4 regions of the Alteromonas sp. K632G genome follow, and region 3 is predicted to be linked to each of the others. Evidence: predicted binding sites of a transcription regulator. Region 3 holds the regulator's gene; each other region holds the start of a gene.
The links. The regulator sigma-54, encoded in region 3, starts transcription at its own class of promoters, with help from an activator protein. The targets are predictions, from matches to a motif close to GTTGGCACGNNNNTNGNNT.

Region 1 (3,198 bases), on a different contig from region 3:
GTAGTGGATAAAAGTGATGGTAAACTTGCGCATCTAGATGGTTTAAATTTAAGTCGTGCATGGATGCTTGAAGGTATTGCCTCTGCATTGCCGTCAGACGATAAGCGTGTTGCAGCAATTAACAGTGCAGCACAATCACATAAGGTAGCGGGAGTCGATGCTGTGATAAACGATATGCATTATATGGGAAGTCACTGGCTTGGCAGCTTTGCTACTTATCTGGAAACCCAACGCGGGCTTTAAACCACTTACTAATACTAGATTAAATGAAGCAGAGTTGGCGAGCTTAGATGCTCGCAAACTCTGTAGTTGTTGAAGTAAACTGTGTTTGGTGATGGACTAAAATGTTCTTTGCGCGGTCGATTAAATCATCACGCTTAAATGTCCAATTACGTAAGTCCGCCTGCTTTGCTTCTGCAAGGTAAAACTCAATACGTGTTTTACGTAATAAATCTCGCTTCTGAGATACATCGAACTCGGTCTGAGCAAGTATGCGTTCTACTTTTACGATAGAGGCATGGTGGGATTTGTCTGAATCATCTGCGTTCGCTTTACCCACATAAGCCATGTTGTTTGTTAACACGCCTGCAAGCACAATAAGCAGTGAAATCAACACACCTGAAACTAACCAATTTAATACTTTCATCATTCACTTCCTTTTATACTAACTTGCTATTATCCATGTAAGAACGCGTTGGTTCTAAATGACTACTGCACGTTGTAACTTAAACACTTAATTACAACTTGTATTGCACATTGTGTTCCAAATTTCTTACTGCTACCTGATTACCGCGAAGAGTATACGCATCAAGGGTTAGAAAGAAAATTCGTCAAAGGTTGTAAGACAAAAGTTGTAAACTGGATGGGAAAATACTACATGTTGCTGCGAAAAAACGGCATGTTGAAATAAGCGCAAATGTCACTTTACTACTCGATATATCGCGTTATTATGGAATTCTAGGGTTTGATAGACATTAAAAAAGGGGCCGATTGGCCCCTTTCATCTTACTAATAACTGCTTAGTGTTTCATGGCTGTTTCAGTAATAACTTGCAAATTATCTTCAACATTTTTTACATCTGAAGCATTTTTCGCTATTTCGACAGCAAGTTGACGCTCGGCGTCTGAGTCTACGTTACCCGTTAGTGTAACGTTACCGGCTTCAACATCTACATCAATATCGAAACCAGAGATGTCGCTATCCATTAATAGGCGAGTTTTAATAACAGTAGCAATTTTGGCATCAGTAAGCGTGCCCGTTTGCTCATCATATTCTGATTCAGCGTCATCCGACATGTCGCTTGCCATTTTATCCATGTCTTTCTCTTCAATAATAGAAAGCTGGTTGTCTACTGACATAACACCGTCGATATTTGAAACTAACTCTTCTGCTAATTTCTTATCAACTGAATGATCTACCTTACCTGTCAGAACAACGTTACCGTTGTTTACGTCTGTATTGATATCGAATGAATCAAGGTTGCCGTTGAATAGTAGTGTTGCTTCGGCTTTGCCGTCTATCCACGCATCCTTAGCGCCTTTTTCCCATTTGTTATCTGTCTCCATGTCACCAGCAAAAGCTGCAGTTGTCATCGAGGTCGCTACAAGTATAGAAAGTAATGTACGTTTCATAACAGTTCTCCTTTGTTGAAACTCCCAATAGCTAATGCGAAACTCGAGCCAACGCAGCAACCGACTGATTTATAACAATTTACTTCACTTTCACTTTAATTATCACTTGTTAACATCTCTGCAAACTTTTCGACCTATGCGCATTTTTTACTTACATCTTGCTCAACCGGAACGAAAATTGAATATTCGTTAACCAATATACTTATTATTAATCGAGCAATAGCCGAGTTTGTCTTGTTTAAAGAGTTCGCAAGCAAGACAGCAAAGCAAAAAACAACTTAGTCAGGAACGACAATGAATATTTTACTGAACACCATGGCGATATTGCTTATCGCTGCCACTTTAGCCCCTTCACTCCCGTCGAAGCATTGGTTGGTTAGGGTATGGGAATTTCCACGGCTACAGCTACTTGGCTTAATGGTGATAGTGTTGATTGCCCGAGGGGTTATGTATCCATCGGATTTCTCCGCTTTGAACACGCTTATCACCGCATTGCTTTATATTGGATTAATTGCCTGCGCGATTTACCAAGCTATTTGGATCTTGCCTTATACCTTCTTTTATAAAAAGGAAGTGGTTAAAGCATCTTCTCAAGATGCTGGTGAGAGTATTAGTATTTTATCTAGCAATGTCTTTATGCCCAATGAAGATTATGACAAGCTATTAAAGCATGTGCGTGACACCAATCCAGACTTCGTCGTTACTCTTGAATCTAACAAGCGCTGGGAAATAGCCCTATCGGCACTAAACGAAACTCATCCTCACCAGCAGCATTGCCCTTTGGAAAACCTGTATGGCATGCATCTTTACAGTAAATACCCACTGAAAACGGCCAAGCTCAACTATTTAGTAGAAGATGATGTGCCTTCCATGCTTGTCACTATCGATATGGATGGACAAGATGTGACGCTTTACTTCCTTCATCCAAAGCCACCTAGCCCCACTGAGAACAAAACGGCTAGGCCCAGAGATGTCGAACTTACTATGGTAGGCCATGAAATAGCTAAAAAAGACGGGCCTATAATAGTAGCTGGGGACTTGAATGATGTAGCATGGTCGCCTACTACCAGAAAATTTAAGAAAATAAGCGGTATGCTTGACCCAAGAATAGGACGTGCATTTTTCAATACGTTTCACGCCCACTACCCGCTAGTTAAATGGCCATTGGACCATGTGTTTCATTCGAGTCATTTTATGCTGGAAGACATTAGAAAACTGTCTGATATTGGCTCAGATCACTACCCGCTGCTAACGCGATTGAAGCTGAAGCCAAAAGCCTGAATGCAGAAAGTAAAAAGCCGCTATAAAGCGGCTTAATATTGAAAAGGCTTACAACTAGGTAGGCACACGACGTATTGGAACGGACCTAACTGCTTTTGTATTGTGATTTACGCACCACATTACGCTTTCGCATGCTTCTTCACGACGCTTAAAATGGGCAAGACCAATAAGTTTGTCTTCTCGCGGCCACACCGCTTGTTTCAAAATAGCGGTATCGGTTTCGCTAAGTGCGCTAGTATCTAAACTCATTTCAACCGCTTTTTTATTGGGTTTAATCAATGAAGGT
Region 2 (3,198 bases), on a different contig from region 3:
AGTCATTCGCCGCCTCGATGACATCTAACCAGGCATTGCAAGCATCCAGCTTAATAGGCCAGAACGTGTTAGTGCAGGGCAACGTAGGGCATATGTCTAGCGACGCTGCTGGGGTATCGGGTGTTGTGGTTAATGAGCAGAGTGTACAAAACATGACGATCACCGTTGAAAATCAATACGGTGAAGTAATTAAGACCATTGATGCTGGCACACAAGCCGCTGGCAACATTCAATTTGAATGGGATGGCAAGGATACCCAAGGCAACGATATGCCAGCGGGTGACTACGTAATCAGCGCTACAGGCGAATTAAACGGTGAAGGCGTTCAATTGAATACAGCCATTAACCGTCATGTAGGAAGTGTTAGTTTGGCCGGCAGTGGTCAGGGCGTAATTTTAAATTTAGATGGCGAAGTCAGCATTAGTCTTGATGACGTTATTCAAATCGGCAGTTAGCAGGAGAAAGAAGCATGTCTTTTAATATTGCACTAAGTGGCGTAGCTGCCGCACAAAAAGATTTAGATGTAACCGCGAATAACATCGCAAACGTAAATACGGTTGGCTTTAAAGAGTCTCGCGCTGAATTCGGCGACGTGTACGCCACATCACTATTGGCTGGAAGTAAAACCAAAGTGGGCGACGGTGTTTTGACACAAGATGTGGCCCAGCAGTTTTCGCAAGGTAGCTTGCAGTTCACCAATACTGCACTTGATTTGGCGATTACTGGGAATGGTTTCTTTGCCACCGTGCCTGATGAAACCTCACGAGACTTTTCGTTTACCCGTGCTGGTCAGTTCAAGTTAGATGATGACAATTATGTGGTTAACAGTAACGGCGACTTACTTTTAGGTTTCCCCGTTAACTCAGACTCTACTAGTTCATCCGTTGCATTGAGTACTACAGAGCCAGTGCAAATCCCAGATTCATCAGGTTCTCCAGCACAAACCTCAGAAGTTGATATCCGTATGAACTTACCTGCAGGTGATCAAGGGTTAGATCCAGCTGCATTTGACCCACAAGATCCACTTACCTACAACGCGGCAACCTCGGTAACGGTTTATGATTCACTAGGCGACAGCCACGTGATGACGTATTACTTCGTTAAAGATGTGGCGGCAGACAATGAATGGTATGTGGCAACAGCGGTAGACGATCAACTTACTGATTTAGTGAACTCTACAGGTACTGATTCCGACCCTACTACAGCGGTAAACTCGTTGGGTACTAACACAGGTAACGGTGTTACAGCAGCTAAACTTGTGTTTTCTCAAGGTGGTGACTTTATTGGAATTGAATCACCAGATGGCATTCAAACTACCGATTATAAATTAACGACTGAAGCGCTTGGTTCTGCATTATCAAACGGTGCGGATGCGACTCAACAAATAGGGATCGATTTTAACTTAGACCCTGCAAATGCTACCACGGTGGAACCTACGCAATACGCATCAGCATTCGAAGTGACGTCATTAGAGCAAGATGGTTTGCCTGTTGGTCGTTTGACGGGTATTGATATTGGCCCAGACGGCTTGGTTCGAGCGACGTTCTCAAACGGTACGTCAGAACCTATCGTACGTGTGGCCTTAGTGAGATTTGCTAATGAGCAGGGCTTAACGCAGCAAAGCAGCACTGAGTGGAAAGAAAGTATCCTATCTGGTGAAGCATTGGCGGGTGAAGCGACGACGGGGACTTTCGGTGAAATTAACTCATCAGCCCTTGAACAAGCCAACGTTAACCTAACCACTGAGCTCATCGATATGATTATTGCACAGCGGAACTTCCAGGCTAACTCTCGAGCACTCGAAGTGAATAACTCGCTTAACCAGACTATCCTGAACATCCGATAAACATTGACGTTTAACTAGCAAAAACCGCAACTTTAGTTGCGGTTTTTTTGTATCCACTTCTATTTGTGCATGTTGGCACTGGGATTGCAAAACCTGTATATGGTTTAACCAGAGTCAAAAGTCAGTCATGGACAAACTTCTCTACATTGCTGCCAGTGGTGCATCTCAAGACCTTTTAGGTACTGGGCTTCGTGCCAATAACTTGGCTAACGCGCAAACAACTGGGTTTAGAGCTCAGTTAGAACAGGCAAGGTCAATGCCTGCCTACGGCGAAGGTTTGCCGTCTCGCGTTTTTTCAATGACCGAAAGTCCGTCAAACAACTATGAATCAGGTCCTATGATTCAAACGGGTCGTGATTTAGACGTTGCGATACAAGGCGATGGCTGGTTTGCCGTTCAAGATGACAATGGGCAAGAAGCCTATTCTCGTGACGGTAACTTTAAGCTGGGTGACGACGGTATTTTGACAGATGTGCACAATCGCCCCGTTTTAGGCGATAACGGTCCAATTTTCCTTCCTGTGCCGCTAGATAATTTAGATATCGGTATGGACGGCACCTTGTCAATGAGACAGCTTGGCGCGCCAGAAAATGTAATTGAAGATGTTGGCCGGTTGAAACTGGTTAAGCCGAACTATGCCGATATGGAACGAGGCACTGATGGTTTATTTAGAATGGAAGATGGCACGATAGCCCCAGCAAGTGCTGGTGTGAAAGTAATGTCTGGCATGTTGGAAGGCTCGAACGTGAATGCCGTTGACGAAATGGTCAATATGATAAGCCTTCAGCGCCACTATGAGCTTCAAGTGAAGATGATGAAGCAAGCTGATGAGCTAGATGCTCGCGGCAACCAATTACTGCGCATTCTATAGAATAGTTAACAATTTTGTTATACGAACTTTAAAGGTTAGGAGGTTGCCATGCACCCAGCATTGTGGATAAGTAAAACAGGTCTTGATGCCGCACAAACAGATGTCGCGGTGGTATCGAACAACCTGGCTAACGCATCAACGGTAGGCTTTAAAAAAGACAGAGCAATTTTTGAAGATTTGCTTTATCAGAATATAAACCAACCTGGTGGCCGCTCATCAGCTGATACCGAATTACCTTCTGGCCTTATGTTAGGTTCTGGTTCAAAGGTGGTATCAACACAAAAAGCACATACCCAAGGCAACTTGCTAACCACGGATAATGCGTTAGATATGTCTATTCAGGGGCGCGGTTATTTTGAAATATTGCAGCCTGACGGCACCATTGCCTACTCAAGAAATGGTCAGTTTTCAATGAACGATCAAGGTCAGATAGTAACTTCTGGCGCGGGTTTTTTACTCCAACCTGAAGTGGCAATTCCAG
Region 3 (3,198 bases):
TTAACCGGAATATTATCTACGCAATAGTAACCTAAATCTTCAAGGGCACGTAGCGCAACTGATTTTCCTGAACCGGATCGACCACTGATAATAATCAGTTTCACCTGCATTTCTCCCTTTTAAAATATGGTGCAGTGCTTTTTTAGCTTAAAGCCGTAATGATGTCATCACTGGTGGAGGCCCGCCTAATGGCTTTCACCGTTTCTTTATCACTTAGCTTACCCGCCACGGTAGCGAGTGTTTGTAAGTGACCTTCTGTTTTCTCTTCTGGCACTAATAGGGCAAAGAATATATCTACGGGCTGATCGTCAAGCGCATCAAAATCGATGGCAGGGTTGCTGGTTACAATAATGGCGATAACGTGTTCTAAGCCCGGTAATCGACCGTGGGGCAGAGCAATACCATTGCCAATACCCGTACTCCCCATTCGTTCACGGGTTAGTAGACTATTTAATACACTAGCCTGATCGATGTCGGGATTATTTTTAGCAGCAATGTCGCTAATAATCTCTAGAATACGTTTTTTACTGTTACATTGAACCGCACACTCGGTGCGGTCCAAACTTACTATGGCTTGAATTTCCATACTAATATTTAGTGCTTTTTCAGCTTTTCCTTATGCTTGATAACTTGCCTGTCGAGTTTGTCGATCATGCTGTCTATCGCCGCATACATGTCTGTATTATGAGATGAAGCAAACACTTCTGCGCCGCTAAGGTGCATGGTGGCTTCGGCTTTTTGATTGAGTTTTTCGACGTTCAGGATGACATGCACATTAGATATGTGATCAAAGTGACGCTCTAGTTTGCTGAACTTAGTATCGACATAGCTACGCAAAGAATCAGTAATTTCGACATGATGACCGGTAAGGTTGATTTGCATATTTCGTCTTCCTTAAATTATCAAGGCCTTTAAATAAGGCTTTTGCGTTGGTTTGACGGCGGAATCGATAACGATTCCCGGTATTTTGCTATTGTTCGCCGGGCTACTTTAATGCCTTGTTCGGCCAACAATTGAGCAATCTTGCTATCGCTTAATGGCTTGCTGGGCGTTTCCGCTGCCACAAGCTTTTTAATTAGTGCGCGAATAGCGGTAGATGAACACTCACCACCAGATTCCGTTGCTACATGGCTAGAGAAGAAATATTTCAACTCGAAAATGCCACGAGGGGTATGCATATACTTTTGCGTGGTGACTCGTGAAATGGTGGATTCATGCATATCTACCATTTCTGCGACATCATTTAGCACCATTGGTTTCATCATTTCTGGGCCGTGCTCGAAAAAGCCCATTTGTTGCTGCACAATACAGTTTGCTACTTTCATCAAGGTGTCGTTTCTTGACTCAAGGCTTTTTATAAACCACTTGGCTTCTTGCATATGCGAGCGAATAAATTGCGAATCGCTGCTGTTTTTAGAGCGTCGGCTCATGGCAGCGTATTGTTGATTTACGCTTAATTTTGGCAAGCTGTCGGGATTAAGTTCTACTACCCAACGGCCATTCTTTTTGTTTACCGAAACATCAGGAATAACGTATTCGGGTTCTTTAGTAATTAATGCACTGCCAGGACGAGGATTCAACGTTTGCAATAAGCGCATGGCTTCGCGAAGTTGATCTTCTTTCAAACGACTCTTGCGCATTAACGTACGGTAATCTTTGCTGCTCAGCAGGTCTGAGTACTCATTAATAAGCTGTCTGGCTTCGGTAAGCCATGGCGTATCGTCTGAGAACTGGCGAAGCTGCACGAGCAAACATTCTTGCGGTGTACGTGAACCTGAACCAATAGGGTCGAACATTTGAATACGTTTTAGTACACATTCAACTTCGTCCATTTCTACCAACTCTTCAACATCGTCAGAGTTTACCGATTCTAAAATCTGTTCAATGGGTACGTTAAGGTAACCAGATTCATCAATTGAGTCGATAATGGCGGTAGCAATGGCGCGGTCTGTATCTGAAAACGGGGTTAAGCGCATCTGCCAAAGCAAATGGTCTTGAATATTGTCGGTGGTTTCACCCTGAAACAATTGGTCGTCATCATTATTCGATGGGCCAGGAGCGGGGGCAGAAGAGGCCGAGTAATACTCATCCCATGTGCTGTCGATTGGCAACTCGTCGGGAAGATCGTTCTTTTCAAGCGCGTCACCAGCTTCTAATGAATCGCTAGAAGCAGTAGGAGCAGCTTCTACAGAAGGGTCGTCGCCGTCCATGTTGTTTTTCTCAACAGGGTGGTCATCACCGCCTTCTTCAACTTCTAAAAGAGGGTTTGAGTCAAGTGCTTCCTGAATCTCTTGTTGCAGGTCGAGCGTAGACAACTGCAGCAGCTTGATTGCCTGCTGCAACTGCGGTGTCATGGTAAGTTGTTGACTGAACTTTAGCTGTAAAGATGGTTTCATCTACGTCTTATTTTTAAACTCTTGTTGTGAATATACCCGTGCTTAAAACTGAAAATGACAATTCGGTTACAGTAACTATAGCCTGAATTGTTCTCCTAGGTATACATCCCTTACTTTCTGATTACTTAAAACTTGTTCTGCCGTCCCTTGCGCGATGAGTTCGCCTTGGCTCACAATATACGCTTTCTCACACACATCCAGTGTTTCTCTTACGTTGTGATCGGTGATGAGGATTCCAATTCCTCTGTCACGAAGATGTTGAATGATCTTCTTTATATCATTAACCGATATAGGATCAACACCAGCAAATGGCTCATCAAGCAAAATAAATTGCGGATCGGCTGCTAATGCTCGTGCGATTTCTACTCGGCGGCGTTCACCACCGGATAAACTCATACCCGTACTATTACGTATATGGTTGATATTAAATTCATCAAGTAGCGCATCGGCTTCTTGTTCTTGTTCTGATGAACTTAACCCTTTACGGGTTTGCAAGATAGCCATGATGTTCTCAAACACCGTCAATTTTCTAAAAATAGAGGCTTCTTGCGGCAAATACCCAATACCGCGGCGAGCACGTTCGTGCATGGGCTCGTGGGTTAATTCGCTGTCATCAATACTGATTTTGCCCTTATCTAGAGGAACTAAGCCAACAATCATGTAGAAGGTAGTCGTTTTACCGGCACCATTCGGGCCGAGTAATCCAACGATTTGCCCCGTCGATACTGATAAGCTTACATCGCGAACCACTTGACGTGCTTTATACGCCTTTGCAAGGCTCTGTGCGCTCAACGTTGCCATG
Region 4 (3,198 bases), on a different contig from region 3:
TGTCGCTCAATGCGGTAGGCATCTATCGTCTCTCCCACATTCAACTGCTTAATAATGGGAGCTGACGTTTCATCAACAGCATATTCCGGTGTTAAAAACTTACCATCGCCCACGCTCTCTACTGTTATAAATTGGCAAGAAACGTTGTCATCACTGTTGTTTTCTAACGCAAGATCTACAAGGCGTTGCGCGAGGGGCTTGGCGCTCTTTTTTGCTATAGAAGTTTTTGAAATAGCAGTTTTTTGACTAGAAGTGCTATGAGCAGAAGCATCATCCTCAGACGCATAAATCGGCGATATAAGTGAGGCAAGCGTAGGGGATGAAACATATTCATAAACGCCATCTGTCATTAGAATAAGGGTATCGCCTGCTTTTAGCGGGACCGCGAGGTAATCAATGTCGACATTCGCATGCACACCCAGCGCATTAGCGAGATAAGACTCATGCTGTGAGTGGTCTACTCGATGAGATTGGGTAAGGACTTGTATCCTATCGTCAGAATACAAACAGACTCTAGCATCACCAACATGGAATATATGTGCCGTATCGCCTTTAACGATAACTGCAGAAAAAGTGCATACATAGCCCTTATCAGGGGTATAGCAAAAAGGGCTTTGCTGGGTTTTGGTATATAAAGTGGCATTAATACTTTGTATAACGGTTTTAGCGCTTTGCACCACTCCCCAGGTTTCAGGGGTACAAAAGTATTGTTTTATGAAATCTTTAATTGCTAAATCACTGGCTATTTGGCTAACCGTGCTGCTACTTATGCCATCGGCAAGTGCAAAGGCGGCGCCTTTTAATGTTAAAGCTGGGTCGTTACTAGCTGGAATAAACGCATCGCAAGCGTCTTGATTTATTGGCTTAACGCCGGCGCTACTGCATTCGCTATAGTGAAGTGATAAGGATTGAATCTGCATATTAAAAAAGCCCGATACAGAGGAAACGTACCGGGCTTGCTAACTTATACTGTAGCGGCTTTTGCTGGCGCTTTTTCAGCAACAGCAATTTTACGCTTAGGTGCAGTTTTAACGTGTGTGCTGTAAATCGTTAAACCTGTAAACGCTAAACCACCAACAAGGTTACCTAGCGCTGTTGGAATTTCATTCCACACGAAGTAATCCATGATAGAAAACTCACCACCCATGATAAGACCGAATGGGAATAAGAACATGTTTACAACAGAGTGTTCAAAACCCATGAAAAAGAACAGCATGATAGGCATCCACATGGCCAATACTTTACCGCTCACATGAGTAGAGATCATCGCGCCAACTACACCCAGTGATACCATCCAGTTACACAACATGCCGCGAATAAAAATAGTAAACCAACCGGCAGTACCATGTTCTGCGTAACCTAATGTTCTCGCTTCACCGATACTAGCTACTTTAGCAGCAATAGCACCACCATCTACGTTGTAACCCATGGTGAAAATAAAAGACATCATAAAGGCAACAGTCAGTGCGCCACCAAAGTTACCTAAAAATACTAAGCCCCAGTTACGTAAAATTTGTTTAGGGGTAACACCCGGTCGCTTAGCAAGCCAAGCAAGTGGGGTTAATACAAATACACCCGTTAATAGGTCGAAGCCCATTAAATACAGCATACAAAACCCCACCGGGAACAAAACGGCCCCCAGTAAGAAGATGCCGGTTTGCACCGCAATCGTAATAGCAAATACAGCCGCTAACGCTAATATTGCGCCAGCCATAAATGCGCGGATTAGCGTATCTCGTGTAGACATGTAAATTTTAGATTCACCGGCATCTACCATTTTCGTAGCAAACTCGGCGGGAAGTAAATAAGCCATAATTAATCACCCTGATTTGTAATTTATTTAAAATAACGAGCCACATCACTGCTTTCATCGATAGAACAAACGAACAAAAAAAAACGTCCACACCATTCCCTGTTTCCAAAGAAGGTTGTGGACGTCTTTATCCAATTCGATAGATTGTGTTAGTCAGTTTACAAACCGACTCGTACTGTTAAAAGATTAGCGAAAATAGTGCCAAAAAAGCATTTTAATAATAACTTCAATTAAATCATTGGGTTATTCTTATTTAGTTACACTAATAAATGATTGGAGTGATCAGCTTTAAACCACAATGGTGCAAATGAAGTGCTAGGGTGCACCGAATTGGTGGTTAATAAACCAAAAAATTCCACCTCACACTTTTTATTATTGACTGACTCTAGCGTTATATGGCTTTGGTTTGCTTTAAGTCTTTTTTTAACGCGACAAGTGTATCTTTCATTGCTCGTTCTTTTTGACTTCGGCTATCGCGACTTTCATCTGTAGCACTTTGATATAGTGCATGTTCAAAATCTTGGGTGAGCGAGTTAAATAGCGAGGCCGCGTTTGTTGGTAAAAAGGGTTTCACTTGTTTGAAGTATGCAGTGCTTCCTTTGTTCTCTCGCGCTACCTTAGTAAAATTCGACACCAACTCAACAGCGTTTAAATAAATGTGTTGATGTGCAGGCACGGTCGACTTCTTTCTAAGAGGAAAGAACAGCACAAGCAGAAAAATACTGACTATCCCCAGAAGACTCAAAAAGAAGAACGTCATTTTCTGAGAGGTTAAATCGCCAAGAAGCTTTTTTAATAAATCAGTTTGAGTTTGATTATCAAAACCCAGAACTAATCTACTCCACTGATAATCAAGTTGGCGAAACCATCCTCTGATAGATAAAAACAGTTCAGCTGAATTTAAATTCTTAAACATACCTTCACTGCGAGTTTCATTAAAATCGGCTAACGCTTGTTCTAATCCAAAGGTAATGCGTGATGGTGCCACCATACTAGTAGGATCGTACGAGACCCAAACGCCGTCTATTAATGCTTCTACCCAAGCGTGGGCATCGTACTGGCGAACTTGTATTACGTTGTCACTTAATAATTCGCCACCTTGATAGCCTGTCACCATACGAGCAGGAATGCCCGCAACCCGAAGGGCAAACACCATGGCGCTGGCATAGTGAGCACAAAAACCCGCCTTTGCTTCGAACATAAAGGTGTCGATGGGCGAGTTCGGCATAGCGTCAGGTTGTAAGGTGTAACTAAATCCGTTGGTTTTAAAGTGGCGTAGAATGTCATCGGCAATACTTCGCTCACTGTGCGCATTTGCTTTTAGCTGCTTTACCCACGCTTGAGTACGTACGTTGCTGTCCATGGGGTATTGAATATTAAGTTGA

Region 1: the regulator sigma-54 is predicted to act here: its motif matches at 1,666-1,684, upstream of J5X92_RS12205 (BON domain-containing protein).
Region 2: the regulator sigma-54 is predicted to act here: its motif matches at 1,918-1,936, upstream of J5X92_RS00640 (flagellar basal body rod protein FlgF).
Region 4: the regulator sigma-54 is predicted to act here: its motif matches at 2,001-2,019, upstream of J5X92_RS19535 (formate/nitrite transporter family protein).

The regions. Positions count from the first base shown of each region.
Region 1 is NZ_JAGGDM010000011.1:87,742-90,939, forward strand. It holds gene J5X92_RS12195 (DUF2891 domain-containing protein) at 1-243, shown strand, start outside; gene J5X92_RS12200 (hypothetical protein) at 287-649, opposite strand; gene J5X92_RS12205 (BON domain-containing protein) at 1,020-1,631, opposite strand; gene J5X92_RS12210 (endonuclease/exonuclease/phosphatase family protein) at 1,926-2,912, shown strand; gene J5X92_RS12215 (hypothetical protein) at 2,967-3,198, opposite strand, start outside.
Region 2 is NZ_JAGGDM010000001.1:155,933-159,130, forward strand. It holds gene flgD (flagellar hook assembly protein FlgD) at 1-455, shown strand, start outside; gene flgE (flagellar hook protein FlgE) at 470-1,846, shown strand; gene J5X92_RS00640 (flagellar basal body rod protein FlgF) at 1,974-2,717, shown strand; gene flgG (flagellar basal-body rod protein FlgG) at 2,766-3,198, shown strand, end outside.
Region 3 is NZ_JAGGDM010000021.1:4,495-7,692, forward strand. It holds gene rapZ (RNase adapter RapZ) at 1-104, opposite strand, end outside; gene ptsN (PTS IIA-like nitrogen regulatory protein PtsN) at 143-586, opposite strand; gene hpf (ribosome hibernation promoting factor) at 595-882, opposite strand; gene J5X92_RS17835 (RNA polymerase factor sigma-54) at 912-2,396, opposite strand; gene lptB (LPS export ABC transporter ATP-binding protein) at 2,472-3,197, opposite strand.
Region 4 is NZ_JAGGDM010000026.1:28,392-31,589, reverse strand. It holds gene J5X92_RS19540 (protein kinase) at 1-920, opposite strand, end outside; gene J5X92_RS19535 (formate/nitrite transporter family protein) at 965-1,813, opposite strand; gene J5X92_RS19530 (DUF3488 and transglutaminase-like domain-containing protein) at 2,205-3,198, opposite strand, start outside.